2 regions of the Paenibacillus litoralis genome follow, and region 2 is predicted to be linked to the other one. Evidence: predicted binding sites of a transcription regulator. Region 2 holds the regulator's gene; the other holds the start of a gene.
What was found. The regulator Rex, encoded in region 2, represses fermentation and respiration genes when NADH is low (regulators of the CRP and FNR family bind a similar motif). The targets are predictions, from matches to a motif close to TTGTGAAATATTTCACAA.
Positions count from the first base shown of each region.

Region 1 (3,112 bases), 2.7 Mb from region 2:
GATCTGTACCGGGACTCGGCGGCCGATACGGCTGTGGCTCCTATTCGCGCGCTGCTCGACAGCTTCGCCGCCAAATCCGGCGAAATGAAGCTGCAAGGCGTCCTCAAATCGGTAGGCATGAACGATACGCAAGTCAAAGAAACGATGCAGTCTCCGATTACCATCAATGAAATCAAAGAAAACGCGACGACAACGAACGCTTTAACGCAATACATTCCGGGCTACACCGTTATGTTCGTCTTTTTCATCATCATCACGATGGTTCGCAACTTCATTAAAGACCGCGAATCCGGTATGGTCGCAAGACTGCGCAGCACACCGATGAAGCCGGTCACCTATTTGATCGGCATGTGGGTGCCGAACATCATCGTGGTTCTGATCCAGTGCGCCGTCCTGCTCGGCTTCGGCAAGCTCGTTTACGATGTGGAGCTCGGCGACCTGGCATCGATCGCAGCCGTCGTCATCTGCCTGGCGATTTGCGCGACCGGCATCGGCTTGATGCTGACCATGCTCGTCAAGAGCGAGAATCAAGGTCTTGCTTTTACGCAAATTTTGACGATGGGTGGCGCCGTACTCGGCGGTCTTTGGTTCCCGTACGATTTTATGCCCGACTTCATGCAGCTGATCGGCAAAATCACGCCGCAGTACTGGGCGCAGCATTCCTTTCAAGACATCATGGTCCGCGGCGCGCATCTCTCCGATATTTTGCCGACCGTCGCTGTGCTGATCGGCTACGGATTGCTCGGCCTCGCCATTGCGAGCCTACGCTTCAAGAAGTTCATTCAAACGGCTACGCAAGGGTAGTACGCTGGCGCCGTGCGGTTGACGGCGGACATGTAGCCCTCCTCCGCTCGCTGGGAGGTGCGCGCAGTACACAAGGATAAACGCCTGCCGGCGTCTTATGACGCCGTGCATTTACCGGTGAAATATAAGCGCTTATCGTGTGAAACCTATAAATTCTTATATTTTAAAGAAAGAGCCTTTCCTATCGCCCGAGGGCGTAGGAAGGCTCTTTTCGTTTCTTGTACCTGCCGGCTATCCTTTTATATCGGTACCGCCGCCGATGCGGTCAAGCTTCAGCCATTTGCGCACATAAGGGAGAACGAAGCGGTCTCCGCCGAACCGTCCGGCATTCGCGCCGGCAATCAGGATGACGAAGCCGAAGAGCATCAGCCAAGGATTCGTCGAGACGGTACCGGCCAGCATAAACATAAAGTTAAGCAGAAGACCGAAGAACGCAGCCGCCGTCGTCAGTACGCCGAGAATCAATCCGAGCCCGATAAGAAACTCGCCCCATGGGATAAGCACATTGATCAGCTTCACGTTCGGCAAAGCGAAATTATCGATAAACTTAGTAAACGTCGGGTATACCAATTCCTTCGTACCGCTGTCGACGATCGGCTTCTCGATCGCTTTCTTCAGAAAGCCCGAAGCGTCGAAGCCGTCCCCTGTAATTTTGTGCCAGCCCGCATCCAGCCACTTCCACCCCAGATACAGTCTCGCTATCGCTAAGATTGCCGAAGCATACACATTTTCGCGGATCCATTTCATCACCATGCCGGTCACGCTCCCTGTTTGCTAATGTTTTCCTTATGCCTTCATCCTACACCGATGCGCGGGTCGGCGTTGTGACAATCGTCACAGGTTCGGCGGAAAATGAGCGGATTTCGTGACTTGTTCGCTTATGCAAACAATCTCATCTTGTGCTGCCCAGTTTGAGGGATAGTGAACCAGGGTTCACTAATAATGAACCTAAGTTCATTATTTTTGTTGGAAAAAGGCTTGACGGGGACATAGTGAGCCTGGCTTCACTATTTGTGAACCTCACGGCCAAATAGTCCTCTCCGGTTCACTATTCCTTCAAAAATCCGATAAGGAGCAGCAAATAATGAAGTTAGGTTCACTGTTAGTGAATCTAACTTCATTATTTTACTGTTGCGTACCTTGGTTTCTAGCCTCCTGCTTCTCCATAAGAAGCTTTTGCCCGATTGTGTTTGCCGAAAACCGTATCGCGGCTTCTAAGCCTACTGCTTCTCCATAAGGAGCATTTCTTCACTTATTTTGCTGTGAACCAAGGTCATAATTTGCTGAAACATACCTTGGCTTCTCCCCCTGCTGCGTACCTTTGTGAGGAACAAACGCAGCTATACTCACTACTTTGGTGAACGAATGGAGGTGAGATCGGCCAGGTCCCTAATTCCGGAGAGCTGCAGAGGGAGAAAAATCGTAAACCGAAAGGGGAATCAGTTCCTTCACCTTGTGCCGCTCATCTTCATACACCATTAACGGAAATGAGACAAACCAAGGCACATTACATAATTAAAGCTGCCCCTCCGTCATTAGCATGACGTTGGGGCAGCTCCTTTTTGGTGCAAGTTACAGGTTATCCAGAGCCTCGCGCAACTGCTCTTTCGGCATATGCTCGCCGATCAGGACGACGACGTCCTGGACGTCGCCCTGCGGCGTTATTTTCATAAAATCGGCTTCCCGGTACGCATACTGGAACAAAAAGCGGCTGTTCCCCGTATCCGCAAATGTTAGCACGCCTTTACCGCGGTAGACGCTTGCCGGCAGCCCGGCTATAAACTGCTCGAACTTCTCGCTGTCGACCGGCCCGCTCAAATAATGAGTGTAGACCATCACATGCTCGTGCGAGTGATGGTGCTGCGCGCGGCCTTCGCCGTGTTCGTGTTCGTGATCGTGGCGGCAGTTGACGCCGCATTCGTACGCGTCTTGGCTGGGGATACCGCCATGACCGGCATGGTCCGGGAGTCTGCCGTTTCCCCGCTCCGCCTCGTCGAACAGACGCATATCCGCCTCGCATTTGACCGTATGCATCACCTCGGCATACTCGTTCCAGTCGCGGATCAGCCGCTCGATTTCCGCCAGCTCGTCCGCCGAAACGAGATCCGTCTTGTTCAACAACAGCGTCGACGCGCAGCGGACTTGATCCTGCATGAGCCGGAACGTCTTGCCCGTTCCCTTGCGGCTGAGCTCAAGCAAGTGACGGCAATCAACGACGGTCACAACGCCTTTCGTCTCCGCACGGGCGAGCAGAGACGCTTCGGTTACTCCCTCCAGCGTTTCGATCGGATTCGCGACGCCCGTCGAT
Region 1 is NZ_CP176395.1:6,701,847-6,704,958, forward strand. Features, by position in the region: gene ACKGJP_RS28210 (ABC transporter permease) at 1-804, shown strand, start outside; gene ACKGJP_RS28215 (DoxX family membrane protein) at 1,036-1,557, opposite strand; gene ACKGJP_RS28220 (CobW family GTP-binding protein) at 2,377-3,112, opposite strand, start outside.
Region 1: ACKGJP_RS28215 (DoxX family membrane protein) is a predicted target of Rex. The motif match lies at 1,627-1,644, and genes of this name have one in related genera.

Region 2 (3,112 bases):
AGCTTGACGTGCAGAGCATCGTTACCGATCTGAACGGAACGGTTAAGACGCTCTACAAGCAGCGCGATGCGGTGCGCTTCTTCATGAAAAGAACGGAAGCGAGCTACGTATACTGGCTGGAGGCCAGCGCTACGTACAAGGCGAAGTCCTTGCAGCTCGTATGCGTTCCGACCGATGTGAGCGATATGCTTCAGCAGTATTTTTTCAATGTGAAGGATAGTATAATATTGACATCGGCAACACTGTCCGTGGATAAGAAATTCGATTATACAGCCGAGCAGCTCGGTTTGCGAACCGACCGGGAAGATAAGCTTCGCACCGTCATGCTGCCGTCGCCGTTCAATTACCGGAAGCAGGCGCTCGTCGTCATTCCGCGCGATTTCCCTACCATCAAGGGGCAAACCGGCGATGCGGTTTTCCTCGATAAGCTGGTTGAATCGCTCGGCGATATTGCGTCGCAAACGAAAGGACGCATGCTGGTTCTGTTCACTTCGTATAAAATGCTCAAGCTCGTACACGGATTGCTCAAGGAAAGATTGTCGACCGAGAACATCCAGGTGCTGGGGCAGGGGATCGACAGCAGTAACCGGAGCAAGCTGACCAGGATGTTCCAGGATAGCGCCGCCGCAGTCCTCTTAGGCACAAGCAGCTTCTGGGAGGGCGTAGATATACCCGGCGATGCGCTCAGCTGTCTGGCGATTGTCAGATTGCCTTTTCAGCCGCCGACGCATCCGGTTGTCGAGGCCAAATGCGAGAACCTCAAGAAAGCGAATCAGAACCCGTTTATGAAGCTTTCGGTGCCGCAGGCGGTCATCCGGTTCAAGCAAGGCTTCGGACGGCTTGTGCGGACCGCCAGCGACCGCGGAATCGTCGTCATTTACGATACGCGCGTGCTCGAGACGCATTACGGCAAATATTTTCTGTACTCGCTGCCCGGACCCAAAATCGAACATATGAACACGAATCGGCTCGTTCCGAGAATCAAGGAATGGATGGAGGAGGAGCACGGATGAAATCGCTGAAAATATCGGAAGCGGTCGTACGGCGTCTACCCATTTACCTGCGCTTTCTGAACGAGCTGAACATGAAAAACGTGCAAACCGTTTCTTCGCAGGACCTGGGTCAGAAGCTGGAACTCAATCCCGCGCAGATCCGCAAGGATTTAGCTTATTTCGGGGAATTCGGCAAGAAAGGGATCGGATACGATGTCGTGTATCTGATCGAGAAAATACGGCAAATTCTGAAGCTGGACCAGCACATAAACGTTGCGTTGGTAGGAGCGGGAAATCTCGGGCGGGCGCTCAGCAATTATAACGCTTATTTACGCGATAATATGAAGATCGTCGCCGTTTTCGACGTGATGCCGGATAAGATCGGCGCCCGTATCAACAACTTGGCCGTTCAGCCGATGAGCGAGCTGATCGAGACCATTTACCGGCTGAAGGTGCGCATCGGCATCATCACGGTGCCGGCGGGTGAGGCGCAGAACGTCGCGGACCAATTCGTCAAAGCCGGCATCGAGGCGATACTGAATTTCGCGCCGGTTATCATCAAGGTACCGAACGAAGTGCGCGTACACCATGCCGATTTTACGACCGAGCTGCAAAGTCTGGCGTATTATTTGGATTGATCCTTTCCGTCACGGAGACCTGTAAGCCTGCATTCCGCAGGTTTGCGGGTCTTTTTCGTTTATCTTGGTTGCATGGGAGCTCAATTCGGCAAAACGGGGAATGCTGGCGGATTCCTGCCCTCACCTCGCTATCCCGGAAGTGAATAACCTGAATGTAGACAAAGGTTGTGGCTGCCGGATCCAAGAATCGTTCCGGCAGCTTCCGCGTTAGGAATGATCGACCAGAATGATAACCCCGTTTTTCAAATCATGCGCATTTGCATCCAATATTTTTTCCAGAGAAAAGGCCAGCTGCTGTTGTTCCACCGGGCCTTCCGCGATAAAAATCGGCGCTCCTCCGTCAACCTGCTCCGCTCTATAGACGACGACGGCTACGATTTTGGCCATTTCCCTCAAGCCTCCTTGCTTGTCTCGCCTGCGAACTCCGACGGTAAGCGAATGGCATTCTCGAGCACCGGAACGCGTTTAAGCACGTTTAAGGCCAGCGTCTCGTTCTTTATTCTCGGTAGCAAAAAGACGGCAAGCACTCCGCTTTCGAGGTCAAGCTTGGCCATCGGCAGGAGAGAGGGCTCCCCGGAATCGCGGTATACGCCCAATATGGTAGACATGTTGTGCAAAATAGCCTGACGTTGGCCCAAGTTGGCAAGCGTTACTTTTACGTTGGCATTTTTGGGAATGACGAGCAGTCCGAGGGCGTGCTCGGCGATGATCCGGCGGTCGCTCTCCAGGCCGACGTTCATGATGTAAACCGAATCCACGAACAGATCGGGACCGTCCAGCCGGACTTCGGCCGTCCGTATTTCCGTGATTTGTCCGAGATTTTTGCCGGATTGGAACCACTTGGAAACGAAGAGTGACAGCAATCCTGCGACGATGCCCCAATACCATTCGAATAAAATGCCGAACAGCGAGGAAACGAACGCGCTGAATATCACGAGATAATTTCGCCCCTCGAACACCATGGCGATGCCCTCGATATACGTCGTGCCGCGGGGGACGAGTTCCATTTTGTCCACTTGGGTCAAGGTTTGCCGTTCCATATTGCGTACGTCTCGAAACTGCTGCGCAGCAAGCGACAGGAAGGTGATGGCCGTATAGTTTTTGCCGAGCAGGGAGGGAACGGCGACGGCTCCGAGTCCGGCTGCAATGACGCCCAGTGCCAAATGAATGATCTTCCCGTGCGGATGCGTGGGGTATTGACGGTAATCGGTGCGGAGCATGAGAATTCTCGCCAAAATTCCAAAGAAGACGCCGATGATTACGGCTGCGGTTTCGTGTTCCGACAACTGCCAAAGCATCATGTTCAGGTAGCCTCGCAATCTGAATGTTCGTAAGGCTTAGTATGAGTATCGCCGGCTTCTTCTACTCGGCCGGCTGACTGGGATGTTCAAGGCTCAAACAAAAAAGCCCTGCAGCCGGACTTATCCGGACAACAGGGCGATAGGCTGTGGATTAAGAGTATCTCAGGACGATGCTTTCAAG
Region 2 is NZ_CP176395.1:3,964,546-3,967,657, forward strand. Features, by position in the region: gene dinG (ATP-dependent DNA helicase DinG) at 1-1,013, shown strand, start outside; gene ACKGJP_RS16170 (redox-sensing transcriptional repressor Rex) at 1,010-1,630, shown strand; gene ACKGJP_RS16175 (capping complex subunit for YIEGIA) at 1,838-2,017, opposite strand; gene ACKGJP_RS16180 (YIEGIA family protein) at 2,023-2,931, opposite strand; gene ACKGJP_RS16185 (DUF47 domain-containing protein) at 3,083-3,112, opposite strand, start outside.